DNA from 4 places in the Auritidibacter ignavus genome. Region 3 is predicted to be linked to each of the others. Evidence: riboswitches for the same ligand, from Rfam matches in the RefSeq annotation. Region 3 holds a riboswitch; each other region holds the start of a gene.
The links. Region 3 has a riboswitch for S-adenosylmethionine ahead of QDX22_RS09580 (OsmC family protein). Riboswitches for the same ligand answer to the same signal wherever they lie in the genome.

Region 1 (2,197 bases), 180 kb from region 3:
CATTGAGGTGATCGCCCTGACCAAACAGCTTCTGACGCAACGTGCCCGGAGCGTAGCCGGTCTTGTACCGCCCCAGCTTCTGCAGCTGTGGCACCACGTACTCGACGATGTCCTCGAAGGTGCCTGGGGTGACCGCATAGGCTAAATTGAACCCGTCGATATCGGTCTCATCCTGCCACTGGATCATCTTCCGGGCCACGGTCTCGCCGGAGCCGACGATGACCGGGCCGAAGCCGCCCACACCGACCCATTCGGCCATTTTGCGCACGGTCCACTCCCCGTCATCTCCCGACGCCTGCTTGAAGGTCTCCACCGTGGACTGGATCGCGTTTGATTCCACCTCACCCAGCGGCTCGTCCAGATCGAACGTGGACAGGTCCAAGCCCATCCAGCCTGACATCAGCACCAGGGCGCCTTCCACATCGGCGTAGCTGGCGTAGTCTTCAAACTTCGCCTGGGCCTCGTCATCGGTGGCTGCGGTGATCACCGTCAGCATCGCGAAGATCCGCAGATCATAGGGGTCACGGCCGGCATCCACTGCCGCCTGGCGTAGCTTTTCCACAGTCGCGCTCATCAGCTGTGGGGTGGGCGAGTTAATGAAGGAGGCTTCAGCGTGCTTACCGGCAAACGCCCGACCTCGGGTGGAGGCACCAGCCTGGAAAATCAATGGCACCCGTTGCGGGGAGGGCTCGGTGACCGCGGTGCCGGGAACGGAGAAGTACCGACCCTGGTGGTTGATATTATGCACCTTGGTCGGATCGGTGAACACCCCGGTGCCACGATCCTCGACCACCGCATCGAGCTCCCAGGAGCCATTGAGTAACTTATAGACCACGTCCATGTACTCATCGGCGTGATCGTAGCGCTCGTCGTGTTCCATCTGATCGACATTGCCCATATTGCGGGCCGCGGAGGGCAGATACCCGGTGACCACGTTCCACCCGATCCGGCCGTCGGTGAGATGATCCAAGGTCGCCAGTCGCCGAGCGAAGGGGTAGGGGTGCTCATAGGCGGTACCGGCGGTGACCCCAAAGGAGAGGTTCTCGGTCACCGCGGCCATCGCCGAGACCAGCAAGAACGGGTCGTTGACCGGCACTTGGGCCCCGGAATTCAGCGCTGCCCGGGGTGAGTCCTCAAAGACGTCGTAGGGACCGAGCACATCGGCAATAAATAGCCCATCGAACAGGCCCTTTTCCAAGATCTGGGCCAGCTTGGTCCAGTAGCCGATCGTGTTGTATTCCCGGGCGTGATCCTCCGGGTGGCGCCACAGCCCCGGGGACTGGTGCACCACGCAATTCATGTCGAAAGCGTTGAAGAAAATCTCGCGCTCACCGTTCTGGCCGGTTTCAGGGGTGGTCGACATCGAAAGATACTCCTTCCATCGGTCTTGGCATTAGCACCCGGGCACGGACCGTGGACCACGGGTTGCTGCGGCGTCAACGAGCCAAGTCTCTCAGCCACTCTGGATGGGACGAGACCATCACCTGACCTGGGGCTTTTCGACAGAATGTGGGTGAGGCAAACCGCAGTGCGAGTGGAGACCGGTTGCTACCGGGGCGTGCTGCCGGGGCTATCGGTTCTGCGCCAGATAGGTGCTGGGCACGGTTCCGTTGACTTCCCAGTCACCGACCATCCTGGCCTTGAAGACCGACGGATCATGGGTGGCCAAGGTCCGGGCGTTGCGCCAGTGCCGGTCCAGGGCCAAACCGGTGGAGGTCGCCGAGGCCCCGAGCACGTCAAAAATACCGGTGCAGACCTCCAACGCCAATGACGGGACCGTAATCGCTGCCCGCTGGGAGGCCACCAGCGTCTCGATCCACCCGGAACCGGGCTGAGTCTCTTGACGACCAGCGTCGGTGGCCTCTTGGGCTACCACGGCCTCATCCAGTTGCGCACCGATCGCGCGCACCGCTTGCTCACACAGCGCTGATTTGGCGGAGAGTTCTCCCACAATCCCCAACAGTTGATCGTCTTCGCGCGGGGTGGACCCGGTCGAGGTGTTGAAAACGCGGGTGCGCTGTTGCAACGCGGCCATCCCATCGCGCAACGCCGCCCGGGCAATACCGGCCTGCAGGGCCAGCAACGTGACCTCAAGCATCACGTTGAGAATACCCCGCCGGGAATCACCCGGCCGGTCATAAACCGCCTCGGCCAAAGCGTCTTTCATGATCAGCGATCCGGTCGCAGTCAGCCGTTG
Region 2 (2,197 bases), 160 kb from region 3:
GAGTTCGTCAACGGTGTCGACATCGCGCTTGGAGTCGATAGCAACCACCGGAATACCGGCATCGCGCATCTGCAACATCACGTCCCAGGGGCCCAGGGAGGTGTCGGTGATGATCACGGTCGGAGCCAGCTCGAGGATGGCTTCGGCGTTGAGATCGTGCCCGTTTTCGGTCACCAACGGTTTATCGGCGATCTCGGCAAAACCCGAAGAGATATCGCGGCCAACCACGTGATCGCCGAGGCCGAGCTCATAGACGGTCCGGGAGGCGGTGCCGTAGAGGTCCACCGCCAGAATCCGGGAGGTATCGGTCACGGTGACTTGAGTGCCTTGGGCGTCGGTGACGGTCACCGGCAACTGGGATTGTGGGTTGGTGGCGATCGGGTTGATCGCCGAATTGGCCAAATGCGCGGTGGTGGGGCCTTCGTAATCCTTGGGGTTGTCGATGAACTGGGCGTTGTCCAGGGCCTGGCCAACATCAACGGTGCCACTAGCCTGTCCGCCACAACCGGTGACGACAAACAGCAGGGTGGCTAGCAGGGCTGCCAGCGTGGCGCGCTGGCCACGGCGTGACGTTCTCGGTGCGTGTTGGACGGTCTGCACGGTAGGTGACCTCTTCTCGACGGGATCGTATCCGGCGGGTGATGGTGAATACTCAAAGCTAACGGCAAGCTTAGCCTCACCTATCTTTATTTGGCAAATATAGCGACTGCATGTATGACTGCTAAGACTTTCCTACTTTTAGTGCAGATATCAGCTTGTGGGGCGTTCTCGACGACCACAAGCCGGCCCACGGCGGGTCGGTGTTGTTGCTGATCTCACAAGATGTCGGTCTGCGACACCTCGGTGTTGACCGCTTGATCGACGACCTAGACTAGAGGTCAGTACGACCATCCAGAGCGGTAGCAGAGATCTGGCTCGATGACGCCGCAGCAACCACCGACTCCATTCTCGATTCGGCAGGTGCTCATGCCAGAAGCGATGGAAGGAAGGTGCGATTTTTCGTGTCCGCAACACCCACTGAGCGTTCCGCGTCCCACCCCTCTGATCGGGAAATCTTTCAGTCCCTGATCGCCGAGCCCGTCCAGGTTGATCAGCGGTATCCGGCCGGGTTGGCCGCACAGCTTTTTACTTCTGAGTACCAGCCACTCACCCCGGAGCAGACCGGACTGCCAGGCATCGTGCCCGGACCGTTGCCCGCCGAGATCGTGGACGCCGCCGATCCGGATGTGCATCCCGGTCGAGATCCCGAGCTCTTACACGGCGGTCGCGGCGATGGACAGCCAGTGGACGAGCGGGCGCGGATCGCCTTCTGGGAGGCTGCCGCCCAACGGTTGGACTGGCACGAGCCATTCGACACGGTACACACCTGGACCAATCCTTCACCAGCCGCCGAACGTGGCCCGGTGATGCGGTGGTTTTCCGGTGGCAAGCTCAATGTGGCGGTGAATTGCCTGGATCGGCACGTGGACAACGGTCTGGGCGAGAAGGTGGCCCTGTATTTTGAGGGCGAGCCCGGCGATCGGCGGGCGGTGACCTACCGGCAGTTGCTCGCCGAGGTCTCTCAGACCGCCCATGCGCTAACCGAGCTGGGCATTGGCCCCGGCGATCGCGTGGTGGTCTATCTGCCGGTGCTGGTCGAGACCGTGGTGATCGCACTGGCGTGTGCCCGCATTGGGGCGGTGCACTCACTGGTCTTCGGCGGTTTTTCGGCCGAAGCCCTGAAGTTCCGGGTGGAGAATACCGCGGCGAAGTTGCTGGTCACCTCCGATGGGCAGTTCCGGCGGGGCAAAGCCGTACCGGTCAAAGACGCGTCCGATGCCGCGGTAGCCGGGGAAAACAACATTGAGCACGTGCTGGTGCTCAACCGCACCGGTCATCAAGACGAGATCACCTGGGTGCCGGGTCGAGACGTGTGGTGGCACGAGATCGTGGATCGGCAGCCTGCGACCCACACCCCGGAGTTTTTTGACGCCGAGCACCCGCTGTTCATCATGTACACCTCGGGCACCACCGGTCAGCCGAAAGGACTAGTGCATACCTCGGCCGGCTATCTCACCCAGGCGTCGTGGTCCTATGACTATCTCTTTTCGAATCCGGATATCGCGACCCGGGACCAGGACGTGCATTGGTGCACCGCCGATCTAGCGTGGGTCACCGCCCATACCTACGAACTCTACGGCCCCCTATCGAATGGGGT
Region 3 (2,197 bases):
CGGGCCGCGCTGAGTAGTCACGACTCACGCTCCTGGGGTGCTCGATGATCACAATACATAATGCCTGCACGCTCCGGATGATCCACGTCGTGGGGCACCAGGGCGCACCTGACTATTCTAATCACGGCATGCTGACAGAATCCGCACGTGACCTCTCAGAGTGAACAACAGGGCGCACCACAGACCAGCACTGCAGGTCAGGATTCTTTCGGTCTCCACCCACGACGACGAGCCCGGCGGGTGTCGAGGTAGTACCCCACCCCGGGAATACTGCAAAACACCACGTGAATAAAGGCCGCCGAGCCCACAATACCGAGCAGATTGTGGAAGTCAGCTCCGACGAAGATCGCGATGACGGTGGCCACCGCCGTGAGCACATCGACGGCTCCGGGGATCAACCAGTCGCGGGCCGGGGGGAATTCTTTGCGGTATCCACCACCGGCCACCAGCTGAGCGATACCGGCAACCAGCAAGGCCAGGCTGAGGATGATCGCGGTGGCCATCACCCCGGCGGAGAACAGTTGGGCCCCAACTAATGCAACCGGCCCAAGCACCCAGGCGGCCGCAGCCATCGACAAAGGCGAGCGCATGGCCTCCGGCACCGGTTCTTGGCGCAGGAATTCCCACATCGCCACCCCGGTGAGAAACAGGTAGATGGCGCAGCTGACATTAACCCAGGCAGGGCCGGAGTCCATCAGGTCGGGCGCTTGGTAGATCAGCGAGAAGATCCCGAAGGCTAAGGCCACCCCGGCACGAATCAGATACGGTCGAAAAATCAGGTGGGCGGTGTCGGGGCTGATCTTGGACGGAGGCTGCTGTTGGGTCTGAGTCACGGGAGACATTCTAGGCAAGAAAACGTTCTCCGGCAGTTTTCTCCTTCGCGCCCGGTATGACAGAATATAAATGTCCATCACGAGCGGCCGAGAGATCTGGCTCCATGACGCCGCAGCAATCTATCTCGAGTGCTAATGCCAGAATCGATGGGAGCAAGAATATGACAACGTTCACCGAACAGCCCCAGGTGGCCGAATCTGAATCCAACCGGGTGTCCGGCGTGTTCTACGGTTCCGCTCAAACAACCGTGAGCACCGGTGCGTACCGTTTCCTGGTTGATGAGCCGGAAGCCTCCGGTGGAAAGAATGCAGCGCCTAACCCGATGGAATACATTCTCGGGGCCACCAACGAGTGTATTTCCGTGGTGATTGAGGCCAAGTCCGGCACACACCAGATCCCGATTCAGGGCATTCACACCTACTCCTATGCCTCCCAGGATTTGGGTGGTCTGGCGGCAGGCCGGGATGTCCAACCTCACTTTCACACCTATCATTTGGCCGTGTTAGTCCAGACCGATGTGCGCGACGCGGACCGACTACGGGCCTTCGCCCAGGACGTGGAGCACGCTTGCCCGGCAGCCAACCTGTTGCGAGCGGCCCAAGGGCTACAGCTGACCGTGCACTGGCAGTTCGTCGACCGGCTGGTTGATCACGATGCCGAGGCCGTGGTGAATCAGGCGCTGGGGGTCCCCAACCGGAATGAGCCGGTGGACGCTGCCGAACCATTTCTGACGCTCACCAACCCCGACGCCTAGGACGAGCGCGACGGGCCGACCACACTGCCCAACACGATCCAGGCCTCGCCCCGAATCCGCCACCACAGTGTCAGCGCACGAGCGCCCAGATATACCACGGCGAAGCCGACCCAGACCAACACCACCGATACGACCCCGGAGCCGTCGTCGAGCTGGGCGGCCAGCCAGCCGAGAAACAGAATGAACGGCAGGTAGAGCGCCAAGGCAACCACTGAGGCGATCCCGAGGTATTTGGCGTCCCCGGCACCCATCAGGATGCCGTCGAGGATGAACACATACCCCGCCAGCGGCTGGGCGATGGCCAACACCATCAGCCCGGCCGCTCCGGCCTGGATCACGACCGGGTCTTGGCTAAACATTCGCGGGATCACCGCAGACAGCCCGGCCAACAACAGCCCGGTGATCACCCCGAAGCCCATCGACCAGCGGATCATCGTCCGGGTCAGCTCCCGAACTTCCCGGCGGTGGCTGGCGCCGAGTTCCTGACCGACCAGTGCCTGGGCGGCGATGGCCAGCGCGTCCAGGGCGAAGGACAGCGTGGAGAAGATGGTCATCACCATCTGGTGGCTGGCCAGCACTGGGGCGCCCAGTTGTGTGGCGGTCAGTACT
Region 4 (2,197 bases), 180 kb from region 3:
GATCAAGCTCAGCGGAGAATACGTCGCGTAGTCCAGGGTCAGCGTGTCGTCAGGATTATCGATGGACCCCGATCCTTCACCGACCAGACAGCCGGACAGGGTCACCGACAGCGCAAGAACGCTTGCAGTGGCCACACCACCGCGGAGAAACTGGAATGTCATCGTCCTGCCCCCGCTGTGTCGGTGGTGGCGGTCGATTCGGTCACGCCCAGCCCTTCGTACAGATGCCGGGCGAGGTCGACGAGTTCTGGGGTGGAGAGATCCCGTGGCCGGGCACCGGGAACCTGGCAGATCTCCTGCACTGTCGCTCCGGGCTGCCCAGACTGGTCCGAGCCCAGCAACATGATGTGATCGGATAAGTGTAGGGCCTCATCCACGTCGTGGGTGACCAATAAGATCGTGGTGTTGGTGGCAGCATGCACATCCAGTAATAGCTGTTGCATTTTGATCCTGGTCAGCGCGTCCAAGGCGCCAAAAGGCTCGTCCAGTAGTAGCACTTCCGGGCTCCGTGCCAGCGCCCGGGCCAGGGAAGCGCGCTGGGCCATACCTCCGGAAATTTCTCGAGGCCGGTGCTTGGCCACCTGCCCGAGCCCGACCAGCTCAAGGAGTTCGGCCACGCGCTCGCGACCGGCCCGCCGACCGGTGCCACGGGGTAGCCCGAGCGCTACATTGGCGGCAATGCTACGCCACGGCAACAGTCGGGGCTCTTGGAATCCGACACCGGTTCGGGGGTCATAGGCTACTACCGTGTCGCCACCGATCAGCACATGCCCGGTGTTTTCGGTATCCAGGCCCCCCACGGTGCGAAGCAACGTGGATTTTCCCGATCCGGAGGCTCCGATGATCGATAAGATCTCCCCGGGAGCAACCGTGAACGACATATCGCGCAGAATGGTGCGTGTCCCGGTGTCGGTGGTAAAGCTACGCCCGACGTGGTCGAAGGTGACCGATAGTTGTGAACCGGACGCGAGTTGACCGGAGGTACTGGAAAGGGGTTGACCGGAGGCGCCGGCGCCGGGGGTGGACGAAGCAACAGAAGGCACGTACATCACTCTCCATCGTTCCTGGCGTTAGCACCCTGCTGATTCACGTCAATGTGCCAGTCGAAGCAACAGACAATTGTGTCTCACGTGTCGGGGTTGCTGCGGTGTCAAAGAGCCAGATCTCTCAACCGCTCTGGATGGTTACGTGCTTATCTAATCTTTTCGTTTCTCCGCTTGTCAAAATCGGGTGTCATAAAAGACCCCGAGCAAACGCGGTCTGGGATCTCATCGTGGTGAAACCGCGTTCGTCGGGGTCTTGATCGGGGAGTTCAAAGCTCGGGAAATTCCAGAGCGTTTAGGCGTCGTCTCGGTGACGCCACCGCACCAGCAGGATGCCCACCAGCAACACGATCGCGCCACCCACGCCAGCCCAGAGCAACGAGGAGGTACTGCCGGTCTTGGCCAGTTCATCGTCAGCTACCTGGGGGTTGTGTTCACCGTTGTTGCTGTCTGACTCGGCCCGGTCGGTGTCATCCACCTCTGCCGGGGCATTGACCGGCTTGGCGACGTCCGGGGTCGCGGGGCTAGATTCGGTGTCTGCGGGCTCTTCACTGGTCTGGGTAGGGGATTCTTCCGGTTCGTGTGTGGGGGTTTCTGCGGGGGTTGGGGGCTGCTGGGGCGTTGCTTCGGGCGACGTCTCAGAGTCTGCCGGCTCCTCGGCTGGGGAACTGGACGCTACGGCCGGCTGAGTCTCGGTCCGGAAACTCAGCTCCACCTGGTCTTCGTGCCCGTGTTGCCGGGCGGTGACGAGCAAGAGCGCCTGAGAGCGACGGTGTGACTCGGGGTGTACCGGCAGAGTGACGAACCGGTGTTGGGAGACGTGGGATTGTTCCAGTGTCCAAGTCACGGTGTCTTCGTCAGGAGAATCCGCAGTGTGCGCTAGGTAAATCTCGTCGCCGTGCGCCACGCGTTGTAGGTCGACCGGTTCGCCGTCTTCATCGGTGTAGGTGTACTCCAGGCCGGAGTCTGACTCAGCCGACAGGGCCAGATGGCCTGATGCGGCGTCGATGGTCACCGGCCCCAGCAAGGTCGGGTCTGACGCATCACGGTCGGCAGGAATGAGAAACTCTTCGGCGTCCACCTGCAGGCTCCCCGGGGCCGCCGCGGTGCTCTGATGCGCCTGAAGATCAAGTCCCGAGGCCTCTTCGATGAGA

Region 1: linked by a shared signal. The riboswitch ahead of QDX22_RS10410 (LLM class flavin-dependent oxidoreductase) and the one ahead of QDX22_RS09580 (OsmC family protein) in region 3 are both predicted to bind S-adenosylmethionine.
Region 2: linked by a shared signal. The riboswitch ahead of acs (acetate--CoA ligase) and the one ahead of QDX22_RS09580 (OsmC family protein) in region 3 are both predicted to bind S-adenosylmethionine.
Region 4: linked by a shared signal. The riboswitch ahead of QDX22_RS10395 (ABC transporter ATP-binding protein) and the one ahead of QDX22_RS09580 (OsmC family protein) in region 3 are both predicted to bind S-adenosylmethionine.

What each region holds. Positions count from the first base shown of each region.
Region 1 is NZ_CP122564.1:2,292,630-2,294,826, reverse strand. It holds gene QDX22_RS10410 (LLM class flavin-dependent oxidoreductase) at 1-1,363, opposite strand, end outside; SAM riboswitch class I at 1,376-1,473, opposite strand; gene QDX22_RS10405 (acyl-CoA dehydrogenase family protein) at 1,571-2,197, opposite strand, start outside.
Region 2 is NZ_CP122564.1:2,273,733-2,275,929, reverse strand. It holds gene QDX22_RS10340 (heme/hemin ABC transporter substrate-binding protein) at 1-600, opposite strand, end outside; SAM riboswitch class I at 885-985, shown strand; gene acs (acetate--CoA ligase) at 1,206-2,197, shown strand, end outside.
Region 3 is NZ_CP122564.1:2,113,391-2,115,587, reverse strand. It holds gene QDX22_RS09590 (hypothetical protein) at 1-21, opposite strand, end outside; gene QDX22_RS09585 (hypothetical protein) at 198-833, opposite strand; SAM riboswitch class I at 905-987, shown strand; gene QDX22_RS09580 (OsmC family protein) at 995-1,588, shown strand; gene QDX22_RS09575 (MATE family efflux transporter) at 1,585-2,197, opposite strand, start outside.
Region 4 is NZ_CP122564.1:2,288,776-2,290,972, forward strand. It holds gene QDX22_RS10390 (aliphatic sulfonate ABC transporter substrate-binding protein) at 1-162, opposite strand, end outside; gene QDX22_RS10395 (ABC transporter ATP-binding protein) at 159-1,049, opposite strand; SAM riboswitch class I at 1,053-1,187, opposite strand; gene QDX22_RS10400 (Cys-Gln thioester bond-forming surface protein) at 1,339-2,197, opposite strand, start outside.